DNA from 4 places in the Pseudomonas sp. LABIM340 genome. Region 4 is predicted to be linked to each of the others. Evidence: predicted binding sites of a transcription regulator. Region 4 holds the regulator's gene; each other region holds the start of a gene.

Region 1 (5,011 bases), 2.5 Mb from region 4:
GCTGCTGGGCGAATACTACGACCCGATGTATGCCTTCCAGCGCGAGAGCAAGGGCGAGCGCGTGGAGTTCCGTGGCACCCAGGACGAAGTGTTGGAGTACCTGCGCTTCCGCGCCGAACGCTGATCCCGGCGCTCCCCTTGTGGGGCTCGCACCGGCGCCACGACGGAGCATCACCGTAGGATGGGTGGAGCTTGCGATACCCATGCTGCTGTCGGCGCATGAGAACGATGGGTATCGCTGCGCTCCACACCATCCTACGCAAGCGTTTGCCGGGAAGGGTGGCGGAGCTTCGTAGGGCGCATAACGCGCCAGCGTTATCCGCCGTCATGGCATCGGCGGATAACCCGTTCCGGGTTATGCGCCCTACGCGCTACGAATAGCTTCCAGTCGACAACTCCCGAATGGGCTCTGGCTCTTGAAAACCTCCAGAGAACATCCGCCCGGAGCCGAAGCAGGGCGTCGGCCCTGCCGACGGATCGCGCGCATGGCGCGCTCCTACAGGGGCTGCCAGCGTCACACGCTCTTGCCGTCGTACTCCTTCACCGTCAGTCCCGCCAGCTCCACGCCCGGCAGGCAGCGCACATTGATTGCCGCCATCGGCGTGCCGTCCGGCATCGCGCCGTAGGCCAGCGGCGCGCAGCCGCAGGTGGGGCAGAAACGGTGCTCGATGCGATGGGTGTTGAACGTATAGGTGCTCATCGCACTCTCAGGAGTCGTCAGCTTCAGCTTGCCGCGCGGCACGAACCACAGCAGCGAACCCTTGCGCCGGCAGATCGAGCAGTTGCATGACACGACTTCACCGACGTCCCCTTCCACTTCGAACGCGATCTGCCCGCAATGGCAGCTGCCCTGGTGCACCATGGTCCTTCTCCTTGTCGGGATACCCCGTGGGCAAACAGTGTAGTAGTCGCTTGAATGCCATCCGTCCGGTGGCATACTGCGGCGCCGTCCGGCAGGCCTCTGCGCCGCGTTCTAAGCTGGATTCACCCCCGAATACTTCCAGGAGTTTCGTCATGCCGCGCATTCCCCTGATCATCGCCCTGCTGCTCGCCGTCGCCGGCTGCTCGGGCAAGACCGTCAACCGCGACAGCTGCGCCAACGAGCTGAACGCCGCCTGGCACGAGCTGGACCTGGCCAAGGCCGAAGGTTTCGCCGGCACTGTCAGCTACTCCAAGGCCGTCGGCCTGCTGACCGCTGCCAAGACCCAGCAGCAGGTCGAGGCGTACGACGGTTGCGCCGACAAGGCCAGCCGCGCGCGCTTCTACATCAAGGAATCCCGCGCCGGCCGCTGAGCCGCGCATCGCCGGGCTGCCTGAAGCGGCCCGCGCCTTTCCCACCGCATCGCCCGCCGTTCTGCCAGGATCAGCCCATGCAACTCGACTTCACCCAACTGTCCAAGGCCGAGGCTTACCGCTGGCTGGCCTCCACCGTCACGCCACGCCCGATCGCCTGGGTTACCACCTTGTCCAGGGACGGCCAGAGCAACCTCGCGCCGTTCAGCTTCTTCCAGGTCATCAGCGATTCGCCGCCGACCCTGCTGGTCAACACCAGCGTGCGTGAGGACGGCAGCGTCAAGGACACCCTGCGCAACGTACGCGAGACCGGCGAGCTGGTGATCCACCTGGTCAGCGCCGCCCAGGCCGAAAACATGAACGCCACCGCCGCCTGGCTGCCCCACGGTGTCAGCGAGATCGAGCACGCCGGCATCGCCACCGTGCCCAGCGAACGCGTAGCTCCGCCGCGAGTGGTCGGCGTGCCGGTGGCCTTCGAATGCCAGCTGGCGGAAATCATGCCGTACCCGGCGGACAATCCCTCCAGCATGCTGATCTTCGCCCGCGTGCTGCTGGCGCACATCGATGAGTCGGTGATGCAGGACGAGCGCCATGTCGATCCGGCGAAGCTGGACCTGGTCGGTCGCCTGGGCGGCACCCAGTACAGCTATACCCGCGACACCTTCAGCATGATTCGCCCGAAGTAGGACGCCGTGCCTGGCGCTGTGGCGTCAGGCGAACTCCAGTTCCAGACCCAGCTGCCAGTGGATGCCGCCCATGCGCGCCACGTCCAGCCGTTCGCCGAGAGCGAAGAGCTCCGAGAGCAGTTCGTTGCGACGGGTGAATTCCAGCGTGCTGCCGTGAACCAGGCTGACGATGCCGTGGACCAGGCTCCAGCCGGTCTGGGCATCGAACCAGCAGTCGAGCCACTCGCCCTTGACCTCGTCGCAGGCCAGCGGGCAGACGAAGCGGCGGATCGGCAATTGCCCGCGAGCGAGCAGCAGCGGATCGAGGCGGCGCTGCTCGCGGTACAGCTCCGGCAATTGGAGTGCGTGGGCGAATCCCGCCAGCGGGCGCTGCAGGACCAGTTGATAGTAGGCGTTCATCCGAGCACCTGGAGTGGAAAGTCAGGTGTCGGAATCTGAACGGTCAGGCCGGCAGGTCGCTGTCGGCGATTTCCGTATCCGGGCAAGGAAAGTCCTGTTCAGTGTTCTGGATACGACCTCCACGTATCTCTGTGCAGCATCACCGTGCCATCACCGTCGTGCCCTCTATCCAGTCGGTGGGCGGCGCTCCTAATGTTCCGCGCAAAAGCAGCGATAACGATCAGGAGACCTTCGGGATTTCCTGCAACGCCATTGCGGATGGGGGGAGAAGCCATGGTTGCCTTCGTGCAGCGTCGTCTGGCCGATATGGGAACGGCGAAGAAACTGGCCATCGGATTCGGCCTGGTGCTGTTGCTGACGGCCGTGGTAGCGGTGATCGGCGTGACCTCGCTACGGGCAATTTCCCAGCGCTTCGACCTCCTCGGCGACATGTCGACCATCAACCGCGAGTTGCTGGAGATGCGCCAGAGCGAGAAGGACTTCGTGATCGACGCCAGCGATGCCTCGGCCAAGCGCCTGCGCGAACACGCAGGCAACCTCGGTGAAGCGGTGGCGCGTCTCAAGGCCCAGCCGGATCAGGCGGCGGCCATGGCCCGCGTCGAGCAGGGCGTTGCCGACTACCTTGCGGCCTTCGCCAGCTTCGAGAAGTCCAGCAAGAGCCGGCGCCTGTCGCTGGACGCCGCCACCTGGTCGGTGAGCGGCGCGTCCAACAGCCTGGACATCCTGCAATCCAGCCTCGCCGATGACGGCGCCTATGAACTCAAGGATTCCCAGGGCCAGAAGGGCGAGGAACTGCTGCAGCAGGCCGCCCAGGTCAGCCAGCTCTACCGCCTGGTGCTGCAGGGCCTGAACGAGGCCCGCTCGCGCCTGGAGGCCGGTAGCGAAGAGAAGGCCGAGGGCGGCCGCATCAAGTCCGCCGCCGAGGCGCTGGAGCTGTCCGCCAAGCTGCAGGAGGCCATCACCGATCCGACCTACGTCTCGGTGCTCAAGGACGTCATCACCAACATCAACGCCTTCGTCGAGAAGCTCGACGAATACACCGCCAGCCTCGAACAGGAAAAGCAGGTTCACGCGCAGATGAACGACCGCGCGGCGCTGGTCATGCAGCAGGTCGACGACGCCTACGCCGCCCAGCGTGCGGCCATGCAGAGCCAGTTGCGCACCAATACGTTGCTGATTGTCGCTTCGGCGGCGTTGGCGCTGCTGGTCGGCGCGCTGGCCTCGTTGCTGATCACCTGGATGATCGTGCGACCGCTGCGACAGGTGATCGGCATGGCTCGGCGCATTGCCGAGGGCGATCTGAGCGTGAGCATCGAAGTGCGGCGCAAGGATGAGATCGGCCAACTGATGAGCGCGGTCGGCAGCATGGCCGACAGCCTGCGCGGTATCGTCAGCCGCCTGAGCGACGGCGTGGGGCAGATCACCGCCTCGGCGCAGGCGCTGTCCAGCGTCACCGAGCGCACCCAGCACGGGGTGAACAGCCAGAAAGCCGAGACCGATCAGGTTGCTACAGCGATGAACCAGATGGCCGCCACCGTCCACGACGTGGCGCGCAATGCCGAAGAAGCCGCCAGCTCCGCCGAACAGGCCGACGGCAAGGTGGCCAGCGGGCAGGACGTGGTGCGCCAGACCCTCGGCCGCATCGAGCAACTGGCCGATGCGGTGCGCGCGGCCACCCAGAGCATCGAGCAGCTCGGCCGCGAGAGCCAGAGCATCGGCAGCGTGCTGGACGTGATCAAGAACGTCGCCGAGCAGACCAACCTGCTGGCGCTCAACGCCGCCATCGAGGCCGCGCGGGCGGGCGAGCAGGGAAGGGGCTTTGCCGTGGTTGCCGATGAAGTGCGGGCGCTGGCGCGGCGTACCCAGCAGTCCACCGCAGAGATCGAGACGCTGATTGCCGCCCTGCAGAGCGGCGCGAATACATCGGTGCAACGTATGCAGCGCAGTCACGCGCTGGTGGAAATGACCGTCGGCGACGCGGTACAGACCGAGGCCGCGCTGGGCACCATCGCCTCGGCGGTGGCGGTGATCCACCAGATGAACCAGCAGATCGCCGCCGCTTCCGAGCAACAGAGCGCGGTGGCCGAGGAGATCAGCCGCAGCGTCAGCAGCATCCGCGGCATTGCCGACGAATCGGCGCAGGCCATGGAGTCCACGGCGTCTTCCAGTGTCGAGCTGGCGCAGCTCAGCCGCGAGCTACAGGGGCTGGTTGGGCAGTTCCGCCTGTGACGCCTGGGCGCTGGCCGCCTGCTCGCGCTTGCGCTGCTGGTGCCAGCGCCGGTAGGCGGTGACGCCCGCGCGCACCGAACTGAACACCAGCGGCGGCTTCACCTCGCCCAGGGCGCCGGAGCGTTTGAGCATCGCCAGGGTTTCGCCGGTCACCCGCGCCAGGGACAGGTGCACGCCCTGGGCGTCGAGAGTCTGCTGCACTTCGCGCAGCGAGGTCAGGCCGCTGATATCCAGGTTGAGGATGCCCTCGGCATTGAGCAGCACCGCGCGCGTGTTCGGTGCCTCGGCCACCACTTCCAGCAGGCGCTGTTTGAAGTAGTCGGCGTTGAAGAACAGGATCGGCGCATCGAAGCGGTAGATCACCAGCCCCGGCAGGGTATGGGCGTTGGGGTACTGCTCCAGCT
Region 2 (5,011 bases), 3.2 Mb from region 4:
GACGTAACGGTTCTCGACGATGTCCAGACGGCCGATACCGTTGGCGCCGCCGATGCGGTTCAGCTCGGTCAGTACCTGGGCCGGAGACATGTCCTTGCCGTCGATGGCAACGATGTCGCCCTTGCGGTAGGTCAGCTCGATGTAGGTCGCGGCGTCAGGGGCCTTCTCCGGGGAGACGGTCCACTTCCACATGTCGTCTTCGTGCTCGGTCCAGGTGTCTTCCAGCACGCCGCCTTCATAGGAGATGTGCAGCAGGTTGGCATCCATGGAGTACGGCGATTTCTTCTTGCCGTGGCGCTCGATCGGGATGTTGTGGGCTTCGGCGTAGTCCATCAGCTTCTCGCGGGACAGCAGGTCCCACTCACGCCAGGGAGCGATCACCTTCACGCCCGGCTTGAGCGCGTAGGCGCCCAGCTCGAAACGCACCTGGTCGTTGCCCTTGCCGGTAGCGCCGTGGGAGATGGCGTCAGCGCCGGTGGCGTTGGCGATCTCGATCAGGCGCTTGGCGATCAGCGGACGGGCGATGGAGGTACCCAGCAGGTACTCGCCTTCGTAGACGGTGTTGGCACGGAACATCGGGAAGACGAAGTCGCGGACGAACTCTTCTCGCAGGTCCTCGATGAAGACTTCTTTCACGCCCATCTGCTTGGCCTTGGCGCGGGCCGGTTCGACCTCTTCGCCCTGACCCAGGTCGGCGGTGAAGGTCACCACTTCGCAGTTATAGGTATCCTGCAGCCACTTCAGAATTACCGAGGTATCCAGGCCACCGGAATACGCCAGGACTACCTTCTTCACGTCCGCCATGCCACTCAACTCCACGGGGGTTGTCACGAAAGGGACCGATTCTACTGTCCGCTCGGAATAATTTACAGAGGGGCGACAGCTTTTGACGACAAAGCGACAAATACTATCGTCGGTGCGACCCGACGCCGCAGCTCAGCCCTTGGGTGCTGAAGGCGGCGTTGCAGGCGGGTTGGAGGCGTTGGCGGCAGGCGCTGAGGCGCCCTGAGTCGGCGCGCTGGCGGGGCTGGGAGCCGGTACGGCAGGGGCTGGCGGGGCTTCGGCGGGAGCCTGTTCGACGACCGCCTCGCGGGACAGGTTCACCGTAACCCGGCGATTCTGCGCACGGTTGGCGGCGGAATTGTTCTTCACCAGCGGGTAACGCTCGCCGTAGAAACGCACGGTGATCTGCGATTCCGCCACGCCATTGGCCTTCAGGTACTCCATCACCGCGATGGCGCGGCGACGCGAGGCCTCGCGGTTGGCCAGGCGGTTGCCACTGTTGTCGGAATGGCCGTCCAGCTCGATGCGGTTCACCGTCGGGTCGGCCTTCATGTACTGCAGGATGATGTCCAGCTTGGCGCGGCCCAGCGGGTCGACCTCGGTGCCGCCGTCCGGGAAGCCTACCTGGCTCTGACGCACCTGGTCGAAATTGACCGGGAGCATCTTCGTCGAACAGTCCTGGAACTTCACGTATCCGTCGGCGAAACGCGTCGGCATCAGCCGTACCAGCAGATTCTCGCCGGTACGCGTGCGGTGGCGCACCTCCGGAGCGCGCCCCTCCAGCAGGCCGCCGAGCAGGCGCCCGGCCTGCTGCTGGGTACTGTTGAAGGGAACATCGCCCGAGCCCACCCGCACCGCCCCCAGGTTCAGGTCGCCCTGCCCCGGGCGCCATGGCGGCGCGGCTGCCAGCAGGGTTGCCGAGCCGCTGCCCAGCCAGCCCGTCTGCGGTTTGAGACGGAAGGTCGGCAACTCGCCGGCGCGCCAGACGAACTCGCCCAGGCCGAATCCGGTCACGCTCTGCGACAGCCGGCACTCGAACTGATCCCCCTCCACCGTCCATTGCGCACTTTCCATGCGCGTCTGGAAGGTCAGCCCCCAGGCCGGGAGGCTGGCACAGAGAGCGAGCAGGAGAAGGGAGGGCTGGCGCACGGTGGCTTCCATACAGATAAAGAGGCGTCCCAGATTCTATCGGTCGGCCTCGGCAAAACTTGATAGCGAGTGCCGGCGGCGGCCTTTTCCGGTAGCATTTCACCCTCTTCCCGCTGCAACCGCACCCCTGGAATCCGCATGTCCGACCGCCTGACACTCCTGCGCCCCGACGACTGGCACATCCACCTGCGCGACGGCGCCGCACTCGCGCAAACCGTCGGCGACGCCGCCCGCACCTTCGGCCGCGCCATCATCATGCCGAACCTGGTCCCACCGGTACGCAACGCCGCCGAAGCCGACGCCTACCGCCAGCGCATCCTGGCCGCCCGTCCCGCCGGCAGCCGCTTCGAGCCGCTGATGGTGCTGTACCTCACCGACCGCACCAGCGCCGAGGAAGTCCGTGCCGCCAAGGCCTCCGGCTTCGTGCACGCCGCCAAGCTGTACCCGGCCGGCGCCACCACCAACTCCGATTCCGGCGTCACCAGCGTCGACAACATCTTCCACGTGCTCGAAGCCATGGCCGAAGTCGGCCTGCCGCTGCTGGTGCACGGCGAGGTGACCCGCGCCGAGGTCGACGTGTTCGACCGCGAGAAGCGCTTCATCGACGAGCACCTGACCCGCGTGGTCGAGCGTTTCCCGACCCTCAAGGTGGTCTTCGAGCACATCACCACCGGCGATGCCGCCGCCTTCGTCAAGGCCGCCCCGGCCAACGTCGGCGCCACCATCACCGCGCACCACCTGCTGTACAACCGCAACCACATGCTGGTTGGCGGCATCCGCCCGCACTTCTATTGCCTGCCGATCCTCAAGCGCAACACCCACCAGGAAGCCCTGCTGGATGCCGCCACCAGCGGCAGTCCGAAGTTCTTCCTCGGCACCGACTCGGCTCCCCACGCACGCCACGCCAAGGAAGCCGCCTGCGGTTGCGCCGGCTGCTACACCGCCTACGCCGCCATCGAGCTGTACGCCGAAGCCTTCGAGCAGCGCAAGGCGCTGGACAAGCTGGAAGGCTTCGCCAGCCTCCACGGCCCGGATTTCTACGGTCTGCCGCGCAACAGCGACCGCATCACCCTGGTCCGCGAAGAATGGGAAGCCCCCGCCTCGCTGCCGTTCGGCGACTTCGACGTGGTCCCGCTGCGCGCGGGTGAAAAACTGCGCTGGCGCCTGCTGGAGACCGAGGCATGAGTGACGAGAACGAAATCTTCGAAGAAGAACTCGACGGTTCCTTCCCGCCCGGCCCGCGCCACCCGATGGCGCGCCGCTTCCGTGGCTACCTGCCGGTCGTGGTGGACGTCGAGACCGGCGGTTTCAACGCCGGCACCGACGCCCTGCTGGAAATCGCTGCCGTCACCATCGGCATGGACGAGAGCGGCTACCTGTTCCCCGAGCACACCTACTTCTTCCGTGTGGAGCCCTTCGAAGGCGCCAACATCGAGCAGGCCGCGCTGGAGTTCACCGGCATCAAGCTGGACCACCCGCTGCGCATGGCCGTGCCGGAAGAACAGGCGCTGACTGAAATCTTCCGTGGCATCCGCAAATCGCTGAAGTCCAACGGCTGCAAGCGGGCGATCCTGGTCGGCCACAACAGCAGCTTCGACCTGGGCTTCCTCAATGCCGCGGTGAACCGCAGCGGCGTGAAACGCAATCCGTTCCACCCGTTCTCCAGCTTCGACACTGCTACCCTCGCCGGCCTCGCCTACGGCCAGACCGTCCTGGCCAAGGCCTGCCAGACCGCCGGCATCGAGTTCGACAACCGCGAGGCCCACTCGGCGCGCTACGACACCGAAAAGACGGCCGAGCTGTTCTGCGGCATCGTCAACCGCTGGAAGGAATTCGGCGGCTGGATGGAAGACGATCACTGATCGCGCCGTCCTGAATAAAAAAGCCCCGCAATTGCGGGGCTTTTTTATTCACCAGCAGCTTTACAGCTTGCCGGCATTCTCGGCCAGGTAGGCGGCAACGCCTTCGGGCGAGGCAGTCATGCCCTTGTCGCCCTTCTTCCAGTTGGCCGGGCAGACTTCGCCGTGCTCCTCGGTGAACTGCAGGGCGTCGACCAGGCGCAGCAGCTCGTCCATGTTACGGCCCAGCGGCAGGTCGTTGACGATCTGCGAACGCACCACTCCGTTCTGGTCGATCAGGAAGGCGCCACGGAAAGCCACGCCGCCTTCAGACTCGACGTCATAGGCCTTGCAGATCTCGTGGGTAATGTCGGCGGCCAGGGTGTACTTGACCGGGCCGATGCCGCCCTTGTCCACCGGGGTGTTGCGCCAGGCGTTGTGGGTGAAGTGGGAGTCGATGGAGACGCCGATCACTTCGACGTTGCGCGCCTGGAAGTCAGGGATGCGGTGGTCCAGGGCGATCAGCTCGGACGGGCACACGAAGGTGAAGTCCAGCGGGTAGAAGAACACCAGGCCGTACTTGCCCTTGATGGCTTCGGACAGCACGAAGCTGTCGACGATCTCGCCAGTACCCAGCACGGCGGCCACGTTGAAATCGGGAGCTTTCTTACCTACGAGTACGCTCATTCCTTGTCTCCGGAAATGGTGAGGCGCTTGGGAGCGAAAAGCCCGCTGACCGGTCGAAACTGCCGGGCTTGAGGGGCTGCCGCTCCAGAGGGGCAGCCATCATACACCTGGCGCGCAATGCCTTCATCCATGCGGCTTTCACCGCTAACTCACTGACGCCGCGACCATTTATCGGAGACCGTCGAAAGCGTCCCCGGTAAATTTTGACAATCATTCTCATTATTATTAGTATCGCCTCCAACAACCCCACAGCGACTGTAGTGCAACCATGTACGTCTGCCTCTGCAACGGTGTTACCGATACCCAGATCCGCGATGCGATCTACGACGGCGCCTGCAACTATCGCGAAGTGCGCGAGTGCACCGGCGTCGGCACTCAGTGTGGCAAGTGCGCCTGCCTGGCCAAACAGGTAGTTCGCGATACCCTCGGCGAACTGCAAAGCGCCCAGGCGATGAACTACAACCTGGCCTACGCGGCGAGCTGAGAAAAAATACCGCTGATCAGTTCAGCAGAAATTCCGAAGAAACCGGGCCTTGGCCCGGTTTTTTTATGCC
Region 3 (5,011 bases), 1.2 Mb from region 4:
CGAGGACTTTCTGGCCGCTGTATTCGCTGGGGTTGCGGGCGTCCCAGACGGCCAGGTCGGCGGCGCCCAGGCGGCTCTGCAGGTATTCGCGGGTGGCGGTGGGCTCGTCGTGCAGGGTCAGCGGCAGCGGGCCACCGGCCGGCGCCGGGACGTCCTCGGAGAGCGGCAGGCCGTCGGCGAGCCAGGCGTGCAGGCCGCCATCGACGTAGTGGTAGTTGCTGTGGTCGATCACATCCAGCAGCCAGATGAAGCGGCCGGCCCAGCCGCCGCCTTCGTCGTCGTAGACCACGTAGACGGCATCGGGGTTGTGGCCCAGTTCGCCGAACAGCGCTTCCAGGTCGGCCTTGGTCGGCAGCAGGCCCGGTGCTGGCCCGCCCAGCTGGGTGCGCGCGGGGGCAACGAAGCGGGCGCCGGGAATGTGGCCCTGGGCATAGCGTGCAGCGCTGGTCAGATCGACCAGGATCAGTTCGGGGGCGTCGAGGCGGCTGGCGAGGTCAGCCGGTTCGATCACCAGGGGCAGGGCGGAGAAGGCAGACATGTCGGAGTCTCCCGGCGGGAACGGTGGGGGGAGGCAACGTGAGCAGGCGCCCTGGGCTACCCCGTGAGGGCGGTTAGTTTAAAGGGGACGCGGCGGGGCGCAAACCTTTCGCGGATCAGGAACCCCGAGCCATCTGCTTCACCGCATGCTCGATGCACTGCACGGTGCGGCCAAAGGCCTGTGCGTGCAGGTCCGCCAAAGGCTGGCCGTTGCGGTCGCAGATGATCAGCATGACGACCCGCGCGCCGTTGCCCAGCGAGCGCAGCAGCAGGTGTTCGCTGGGGATCAGCGCCTTCAGCGCGCCGGGAATCAGCGCCGAGAACTCGGCCATGTTGGCCGGGCTCAGGCGCAACTGACCGGGTTGTTGCAGGAGTTTGCGCAGCACCGGGCTGGCGGCGACTTCCAGCTTGAAGTCGCCGATCTCGCCGTCCAGGCCGAAGTCCCGGCGCGCCTGCAGCCAGCTGCCGCCCTTGTCGGCCAGCAGGATCATGCCGCGTTGCAGCCCGCAGGCCTGCAGGGCATCGCTGGCGCAGTCGAGCAGTTGCACGGCGTTGCCGAACGGGCTGGGCGTCTGCATCAGGCGGGTGCAGTGTTGGCGCCACTCGGCCAGGGTGTCCGGTGCCTTGGCCGGCTCCTCGGCCTTCGGGCCGTTGAGCCAGCGGCGCGCCTCCCAGGGCCAGAGCAGCGCCTCGGCCGGGTGCCAGAGCTGCGGGCGGGCGTGGCGCCGGGCGCTCTGAGCGGCAAGCCCGTGGACGGTCTGCTGCAGCTCCTCCAGCGGCATCTGCAGGTAGAGGCTGGTCAGGCGCTGCCAGCGCAGCATGTGCACGCCGCCCCACGACTGGTGCGCGGCCATGGCGATGCTGTTGGCGAGGAGGATCGTGTTGGCCGGGCGAGTCAGCCAGCGCTGCAGCTCCGGGTCGGCGTCCAGGCGCTGCTGCTGGCCCAGTGCATCGTGTTCGGTGTGGGCGACGTGCAGGGCGCGCACCAGCAGGCGCTTGTCGTCGCTGAGCAGCGCGTAACCCTGACCGACCCAGTCCGGCAGGCGCCAGCTGTCGGCGAGTGCGCGGCACAGTGGCAGCAGGCGGGTGCCGAGCAGTTCTTCCTCGACTTCGCTACTGCAGCGACCCAGGCCGTAGACCTGGCGCTGCCAGTTCTCCATCAGCTCGGGCCGCGCGGTCGCCAGCGCCCACAGCGGCGCCAGGGTGAACAGGCTGCCCCAGTGGATTTCCTGCCAGAGCCGCGCCAGGCGGTTGGCGAACAGGCCGCTGGCCTGCTGCATGGCGTGACGGCTGATCAGCAGCAGTTGGTTCAGCGCGCGCGGCATCTGCGCCTCGGGAACAGCTGGCAGGCTGTCGAGCAACTGGCTGGCGCGACTCAGGCCCAGACGATTGAGGGCGACCTCCAGGCTTTCCGCCGGATTGTCCCGTGCGCTCGGCGCGCGGTTGGCTTCGCGCAGGATGGCGAAAGCCAGTGTCGGCGCATCCTGCAGCAAATCGGCGATGTCACGGATCGAGCGGCGGCTATCGTTCAACGCACGGCGGATATCGTCGCGCTGCTCCAGCGGAACCGGCAAAGGCAGGTCTTCCAGCTGGGTAAGCCAGGCCTTGAGACGCTCTGGATGAAGCATTTGCTTGGACATGCGTGAGGCGCCGAACTGGTTTTTAGTGTTTTCGGCCTATAGTCTTGCCCGAAATCTCCGATAACAACAGGGAGGCGGGAAACTTGCCTCCCTTTCTGTTCACCGTTTCAGTCCGGTCCCCATGGCAAAAATCATCGGCATCATCGTTCTCATGGCCAGCGTGCTCGGCGGCTACATGCTCTCCGGCGGCAAGATCGCGGCCATCATCCAGCCGTTCGAGGTGCTGATCATCGGCGGCGCCGCGCTGGGCGCGTTCCTCCAGGCCAACCCTGGCAGCACCTTCATGACCGTGCTGAAGAAGGCGCCGAAGATGTTCGGCAACCGCTTCACCCACACCTTCTACCTGGAAGTGCTGGGCATGCTCTACGAAGTGCTCAACAAGAGCCGCCGCGAAGGCATGATGGCCATCGAGGCGGACGTCGAGGACCCGGCCGCAAGCCCGATCTTCAGCAAGTACCCGGCGGTGCTCAAGGACGAACGCATGACCGCGTACGTCTGCGACTACCTGCGCATCATGTCCTCCGGCAACATGGCCCCCCACGAGCTGGAGGGCCTGTTCGACATGGAACTGGGCAGCCTCAAGGAAGACCTCGAACACCCGGCCCATGCGGTGACTCGCGTGGCCGACGCCCTGCCGGGCTTCGGTATCGTCGCGGCTGTACTGGGCATCGTGATCACCATGGCCCTGCTCGGCCAGGGCAGCCAGGCCGAGATTGGCCACCATGTGGCCGCAGCACTGGTCGGTACCTTCCTCGGTATTCTCGCCGCCTACGGCTTCGTCGGTCCGCTGGCCAACGCCCTGGAGCACGACGCCAAGGAAGAGCTGAACCTGTACGAATCGATCAAGGCCTGCCTGGTGGCTTCCGCCTCCGGCATGCCGCCGTCGCTGGCCGTCGAGTTCGGCCGCAAGGTGCTGCTGCCGGCGCACCGTCCCAGCTTCAGTGAGCTGGAGCAGGCGGTTCGTGGGCGCTAAGCATGGATAACAACCAGCCGATCATCGTCAAGCGCATCAAGCGCTACGCCGCCGGCCACCATGGCGGTGGGTGGAAGATCGCCTTCGCCGACTTCGCCACCGCCATGATGGCGTTCTTCCTCGTGCTCTGGCTGCTGTCGTCGGCCACGCCGGAACAGAAGAAGGCCATCTCCGGCTATTTCCAGGACCCCATCGGTTTTACCGAGAGCGCCAGTCCCTACGTCATCGACCTGGGCGGCACGCCGACGCCGGCGCCGGACAAGACCCTGAACCCGCAGATCCAGGCCCAGCCGGACGCCGACGAGACACGGATCAACCCGGACGAGAACGCCAAGATCACCGAGCAGCAGGCCCAGGACGTCGCCGAGCAGGTCGAAAAGGAGCGCCTGGAGCTGCTGCTGCAGGAGTTGCAGAACAAGGTCGACGAGAACCCGACCCTCAAGCGCTTCAAGGACCAGATCCTCTTCGAGATCACCCAGGACGGCCTGCGCATCCAGATCGTCGACTCGGACAACCGGCCGATGTTCGACCTGGGCAGCGCGCGCCTGCAGCCGTACTTCGAGGACATCCTGCTGGCGCTGGCCGAGACCATCAAGCAGGTGCCGAACAAGATCAGCATCAGCGGCCACACCGACGCCAAGCCCTACGCCGGCAATGGCGACTTCGGCAACTGGGAACTCTCGGCCAACCGCGCCAACGCCGCGCGCCGTGCGCTGGAAGCCGGCGGCTACCCGGAAGACCAGATCGCCCGCGTGGTGGGTTACGCCTCGTCTGCGCTGTTCGACCGCAATCAGCCGCTCAATCCGGTGAACCGCCGCATCGACATCATTGTCCTGACCAAGAAGGCCCAGCGCGCCATCGAAGGCCAGGATGGCGGGGCTGACAAGCCTGCCGATGGCGTCGCTCCGGCAGCTCCGGGCGCGGCTGCGCCCAACGGTGCGCCGGCCAAGCCGGCGGCCGGGCAGGGCGACCCGCTGCCGCCTGACCAGCTCAAGCAGAAGCTCAACCTGTTCGACGACGGCGGCACGCTGAAACTCGACGAGCTGAACAAGCAGCAGTGAAAAACCAGAAGGCCAGCTGAAAAGCTGGCCTTCTTCGTCTAGGGCGGATAAAGCGGAACGCTTTATCCGCCATCTCGTCGCAAAGGCTGATGGCGGATAACGCCAGAGGCGTTATGCGCCCTACGGGGCTTTGCACGCAGTGGGCTTTTGTAGGAGCGGGCCATGCCCGCGATCCGCCGGCAAGGCCAGCGTTGCCGCCGGTGAGACGAAGGGCGGCTAGTACTCGTCTTCCGGCAGGCTCGCGAGGATGTGCCGGTAGCTGGCCATCCGCTGCGGCGAGATGCGTCCGTCTTCCAGCGCCTTGAGCAGCGCACAGCCCGGTTCGCGGTCGTGCTTGCAGTCGCGGAAGCGGCAGTGGCCGAGCAGGTCGTGGAACTCGATGAAGCCCGCTTCCACGTCGTCACGGCTGACATGGCCGAGGCCGAATTCGCGGATGCCGGGGGAGTCGATCAGGTCGCCGCCGGCGGGGAAGTGGAACAGCCGCGCGGTGGTGGTGGTGTGAGTGCCCTTGCCGGTGACTTCCGAGAGGTCGCCGACGCGGGTGTCGACGCCCGGCAGCAGGGCGTTCACCAGCGACGACTTGCCCACGCCTGACTGGCCGACGAACACGCTGACGTGCTCGTTCAGCGCCGCGCGCAAGGCGTCCAGCGCCAGGCCATTGGCAGCCGAGACTTCCAGCAGCGGGTAGCCCAGCTCGCGGTAGGTGCCCAGCAGCGAGTCGAGGAAGGGCGCATTTTCCTCGTCGATCAGGTCGGCCTTGTTCAGCAGCAGCAATGGCTTGATGCCCGCGTGCTCGGCAG
Region 4 (5,011 bases):
CCGGGGCCTCTTCCACGACAGGCTCGGCAACAGCCGCAGCGGGAGCTTCGGCAGGAGCGGCGTTCGGATCCGCCAGGCGCGACAGCGCAGCCAGCAGCTCGGGAGTGGCCGGCGTCGGCTCCTCCGCGTCACGCACCTGCTGGAACATGACGTTGACGGTATCCAGCGCCTGCAGCATCACGTCCATCAGCTCGGCATCCACGCGGCGTTCGCCCTTGCGCAGCATGTCGAACACGTTTTCGGCGATGTGGCAGCACTCCACCAGCGCATTCAGCTGGAGGAAGCCGGCACCACCTTTGACGGTATGGAACCCACGGAAGATTGCATTGAGCAGGTCCATGTCATCCGGGCGGCTTTCCAGCTCGACCAGTTGCTCGGACAGTAGCTCGAGAATCTCGCCGGCCTCCACCAGGAAGTCCTGGAGGATTTCGTCATCGGCGTCGAAGCTCATTCGGTGCTCCCTCTACAGCGTCAGCGGACGCTTAAAAACCAAGGCTGGACAACAGGTCATCGACATCGTCCTGACCGGATACGACGTCCTTTCTTGTATCGGCAGCAATCTGCGGACCTTCACCCTTGGACGATCTTTCTTTTTCCACCGCGTCGCGCATGCTCTCGTGGTCATGCTCGATGCCGGCGTAGCGATCGACCTGCCCCGCCATCCAGACCAGCTTCACCAGGTTCGACTCGACCTCGGTCACCAGCTTGGTGACGCGCTTGATCACTTGCCCGGTAAGGTCCTGGAAGTCCTGCGCGAGCAGGATGTCGTTCAGGTGCGCGGAGAGCTTGCGGCTGTCCTGGGCGCTGATGTAGAGGAACTGCTCGACACGCTTGGCCAGGTCACGGAAGGCCTCGGGGCCCAGCTCGCGACGCATGAAACGCGACCAGTCTTCCTGCAGCTCCTTGGCCTGGGTCTCGATGTGCATGACCACCGGGGTGCACTCTTCCACCAGGTCCATGGTCCGATTGGCCGCTTTCTCGGTCATCGTCACCACGTAGGACAGGCGATCAGTCGCGTCGGCAATCTGCGAGACTTCCTGGGCGCGCGGGGAGCTGGGATCGATCTGGAAGTTGACGATGGCGTTGTGCAGCTCGCGGGTAAGCTTGCCTACCTCTTGGTAGAGCCCGCGATCACGCGCCTGGTTGAGCTCGGAGATCAGCTGCACGGCGGTCTGTACGTCGCCCTGCTCGAGGCAGTCGACCAATTCGCGCGCGTGTTTTTTCAGGGTCGACTCGAAGTCACCCGCGGATTCGTTGAAATCCATGACGCCCTCTTGGTCAGCCTCAGCTGCCGACCCGCTCGAAAATCTTCTCGATCTTTTCTTTCAACACCTGAGCGGTGAAAGGCTTGACCACATAGCCGTTGACCCCGGCCTGGGCCGCTTCGATGATCTGGTCGCGCTTGGCTTCAGCGGTGACCATCAGTACCGGCAGGTGCTTCAGACGCTCGTCGGCGCGGACCGCACGCAGCAGGTCGATGCCGGTCATGCCGGGCATGTTCCAGTCGGTAACGAGGAAGTCGAAGTTGCCGCTGTGCAGCATCGGCAGCGCAGTGGTGCCGTCGTCGGCTTCTGCGGTGTTGGTGAACCCCAGGTCCCGCAGGAGGTTCTTGATGATGCGCCTCATCGTGGAAAAGTCGTCCACGATGAGAATTTTCATGTTCTTGTCCAAACCTGCCTCCATCGATACCAAACGCGCCCTGGCGGGCGTGCCGTCAATTCATCGAGCGTCGTGCGCTCTTTGCTGTGGGCGCGTCAAAGGAACGTCACCCAAAAATTCGTAAGCCTATAACTTGCCTAAGGAAAATCCCTTCAGCACCGCCTCTCAGAAGCAGCCGACGCGAAACTACCCGATGCTCAGCGAGCGCGCCACTCCGCCAGTCGCGAACGCAGGCGCGCGGCGCACTGGCTGTGCAGCTGGCTGACGCGGGACTCGCTGACGCCCAGCACTTCGCCGATCTCCTTGAGGTTGAGTTCCTCGTCGTAGTACAGCGCCAGCACCAGTCGCTCGCGCTCGGGCAGCTTGGTGATGGCGTCGGCCAGGGCCGCCTGGAAGCGTTCGTCTTCCAGGCCGTGGGACGGCTCGTTGTCGTGGTGCGAGGCGTCTTCGGCAAAGCCGCCGCCCTGGTCGCCGTCCTGCAACATGTCATCGAAGCTGTACAGACGGCTGCCCTGGGTGTCGCTGAGGATGCCGTAATAATCTTCGAGGCTCATATTGAGTTCGGCAGCAACCTCCTGATCTTTAGCGTCACGTCCGGTGCGCGCTTCGACGGTGCGGATGGCGTCGCTGACCATGCGGGTGTTGCGGTGGACCGAACGCGGGGCCCAATCGCCCTTGCGCACCTCGTCGAGCATGGCGCCGCGGATACGGATGCCGGCGTAGGTTTCGAAGCTCGCGCCCTTGCCCTGATCGTATTTCTTCGCGGCCTCCAGCAGGCCGATCATGCCGGCCTGCATCAGGTCCTCCACCTGCACGCTGGCCGGCAGACGGCCGAGCAGGTGGTAGGCGATGCGCTTCACCAGCGGGGCGTGTTTCTGGATCAGCAGTTCCTGGGAGTTGTGCGCCTGTGCCTTGCTGTACATACGCGCTCCGGAGGCCGCGGTCATACGGCCGAACCCGTGGGATGTTGCACCAGGCGCTCGACGAAGAACTCCAGGTGCCCTCTTGGGTTGGCCGGCAGCGGCCAGCTGTCGACCTTCTGCGCCACCGCACGGAAGGCCAGGGAAGCCTTGCTGCGCGGGAACGCCTCATACACCGAACGCTGCTTCTGCACGGCCTTGCGCACCGACTCGTCGTAGGGAATGGCGCCGACGTACTGCAGCGCCACGTCCAGGAAGCGGTCGGTGACCTTGGTCAGCTTGGCGAACAGGTTGCGGCCCTCCTGAGGGCTGTGGGCCATGTTCGCCAGCACGCGGAAACGGGTCATGCCGTAGTCGCGGTTGAGCAGCTTGATCAAAGCGTAGGCATCGGTGATGGACGTGGGTTCATCACAAACGACCAGCAGCACTTCCTGGGCGGCACGGACGAAGCTCACCACCGAGTCGCCAATGCCGGCGGCGGTGTCCACCACCAGCACGTCGATGTTGTCGCTGATGTCGCTGAATGCCTGGATCAGGCCGGCGTGCTGCATCGGCGTGAGGTGCACCATGCTCTGGGTGCCCGAGGCCGCCGGGACGATGCGGATGCCGCCGGGTCCCTGGAGGATCACGTCACGCAGGTCGCATTCGCCTTCGATGACGTCGGCCAGCGTGCGCTTGGGCGACAGCCCCAGCAGCACGTCGACGTTGGCCAGGCCCAGGTCGGCATCCAGCAGCATGACGCGGCGGCCGAGATCGGCCAGCGCCAGCGACAGATTCACCGACACGTTGGTCTTGCCCACGCCACCCTTGCCGCCGGTGACTGCGATTACCTGAACGGGATGCATACCCATATCAATACCTTGTCTCGTCGTTCGACCGTCACGCATCGGCGTTTCGGCTAATCCGGCTGCAGTGCTCTACCGCCTCCGGCGCTCGCGGATCGTCTTGCAGAGCATCCGCATCGCTTGGGCGGCTCAACCGGCCACCCCACGCCCCACCCGGGGCTCACAATCTTCAGCTGGCGCGACGCACCGGCTGTTGGTAAAGGCCGGCGAACATGTCCGCCATGGCATCCTCGCAAGGCTCTTCGGGCGATTGCAGGCTCACCGCGCGGCTGACCAGTTGGTGCGCGCGTGCCACATGCAGATCGTCCGGGATCTTCGGCCCGTCAGCCAGATAGGCTACCGGTAGATGCTGGCTGATAGCCAGAGCCAGAGCTTCGCCGAGGCTTCCCGCTTCGTCCAGTTTGGTCAGGATGCACCCGGCCAGCCCACAGGAACGATAGTTCTGCCAGGCGGACTTGAGTACCTGGCTCTGGCTGGTCGCGGCCAGCACGAGGTAATTCTTCACGTTCAGGCTCAGCGACGACAGCGCTTCGAGCTGCATGCGCAGCGCCGGATCGTTGGCGGGCAGGCCGGCGGTATCGATCAGCACCAGACGCTTGCGCGCCAGCGGTGCCATGGCCTGGATCAGCGACTGGCCCGGATCGACCAGGGTCACCGGCACATTGAGAATGCGGCCCAGCGTCTTGATCTGCTCCTGCGCACCGATGCGGAAGCTGTCCATGGACACCAGCGCGATGCTCTGCGCGCCGTACTTCAGTACGTAGCGGGCGGCCAGCTTGGCCAGGGTGGTGGTCTTGCCCATGCCGGCCGGGCCAACCAGGGCGATCACACCGCCCTGCTCCAGCAGGTCGATTTCCGGGGTATTGATCGAGCGCGCCAGGTGCGCCAGCAGCATGCGCCAGGCCTGCTTCGGATCGGCGATGGAAGCCACGCGCTCCAGCAGGTTGCGCGACAGGTCGGCCGGCAGCCCCATGCGTTGCAGGCGACGCCACAGGCCGGCTTGTTTCGGACGCTGGTTCTGCAGCTGGTTCCAGGCGATGGAGCCCAGCTGCACTTCGATCAGCTCGCGCAGGCCGTTGAGCTCGAAGCGCATGGCTTCCAGCGCCTGCTGGCCGACAGTGGGCGCCGCCGGGGCAACCGGTGCATCCATGGCGGCGGCCAGGGTTTCGGCGGCGCTGCGACGCGGCTTCTCGGTGCCGTACATTTGACGGTCGCCGCGCACGCTATCGCTGGCGCGGGTCGGAGCCGACAGGTCAGCCTTGGCCTGGGCGATCTTCGCCTGGGTCTTGCGCAGCTCGGCTTCCAGCGCCGGGTTCGGCTTGCTGGCCGCCACCGGGGCCTGGTAATCCAGCGCCGCGGTCAGCTCTACGCCACCCGCGACACGGCGATTGCCGATGATCGAGGCGTCCGGGCCCAGCTCGTCACGGACCAGTTTCATGGCCTGACGCATATCAGCGGCGAAGAAGCGTTTTACCTGCATGGCCTGCGACCTCAATCAATTCTGCCCAACAGTGGCAACGATCGTGACTTGTTTGTTGTCGGGGATTTCCTGGTAAGCCAGCACATTCATGGTGGGAACCGCCATCC

The links. Region 4 encodes FliA, which starts transcription of late flagellar genes. Its sites were predicted from a motif close to CTAAAGTTTNNNNNNNNNNNGCCGNTAA; they were not measured.
Region 1: a site for FliA is predicted at 2,568-2,595, ahead of ABKS89_RS10505 (methyl-accepting chemotaxis protein). Genes of this name have one in related genera too.
Region 2: a site for FliA is predicted at 1,969-1,996, ahead of ABKS89_RS07120 (flagellar protein MotY). Genes of this name have one in related genera too.
Region 3: a site for FliA is predicted at 2,214-2,241, ahead of motA (flagellar motor stator protein MotA). Genes of this name have one in related genera too.

Annotation. Positions count from the first base shown of each region.
Region 1 covers NZ_CM200227.1:2,208,481-2,213,491, forward strand. Annotated here, with positions in the region: gene mnmH (tRNA 2-selenouridine(34) synthase MnmH) at 1-124, shown strand, start outside; gene ABKS89_RS10485 (GFA family protein) at 515-862, opposite strand; gene ABKS89_RS10490 (hypothetical protein) at 1,015-1,293, shown strand; gene ABKS89_RS10495 (flavin reductase family protein) at 1,371-1,979, shown strand; gene ABKS89_RS10500 (hypothetical protein) at 2,004-2,378, opposite strand; gene ABKS89_RS10505 (methyl-accepting chemotaxis protein) at 2,652-4,607, shown strand; gene ABKS89_RS10510 (SulP family inorganic anion transporter) at 4,575-5,011, opposite strand, start outside.
Region 2 covers NZ_CM200227.1:1,498,229-1,503,239, reverse strand. Annotated here, with positions in the region: gene ABKS89_RS07125 (argininosuccinate synthase) at 1-804, opposite strand, end outside; gene ABKS89_RS07120 (flagellar protein MotY) at 937-1,932, opposite strand; gene pyrC (dihydroorotase) at 2,071-3,117, shown strand; gene rnt (ribonuclease T) at 3,114-3,794, shown strand; gene ABKS89_RS07105 (peroxiredoxin) at 3,855-4,457, opposite strand; gene ABKS89_RS07100 (bacterioferritin-associated ferredoxin) at 4,726-4,941, shown strand.
Region 3 covers NZ_CM200227.1:5,909,632-5,914,642, reverse strand. Annotated here, with positions in the region: gene rhdA (thiosulfate sulfurtransferase) at 1-538, opposite strand, end outside; gene ABKS89_RS27305 (HDOD domain-containing protein) at 654-2,177, opposite strand; gene motA (flagellar motor stator protein MotA) at 2,299-3,150, shown strand; gene motB (flagellar motor protein MotB) at 3,153-4,211, shown strand; gene rsgA (small ribosomal subunit biogenesis GTPase RsgA) at 4,428-5,011, opposite strand, start outside.
Region 4 covers NZ_CM200227.1:4,698,297-4,703,307, forward strand. Annotated here, with positions in the region: gene ABKS89_RS21455 (chemotaxis protein CheA) at 1-451, opposite strand, end outside; gene ABKS89_RS21460 (protein phosphatase CheZ) at 483-1,265, opposite strand; gene ABKS89_RS21465 (chemotaxis response regulator CheY) at 1,285-1,659, opposite strand; gene fliA (RNA polymerase sigma factor FliA) at 1,857-2,606, opposite strand; gene fleN (flagellar synthesis regulator FleN) at 2,603-3,430, opposite strand; gene flhF (flagellar biosynthesis GTPase FlhF) at 3,594-4,904, opposite strand; gene flhA (flagellar biosynthesis protein FlhA) at 4,920-5,011, opposite strand, start outside.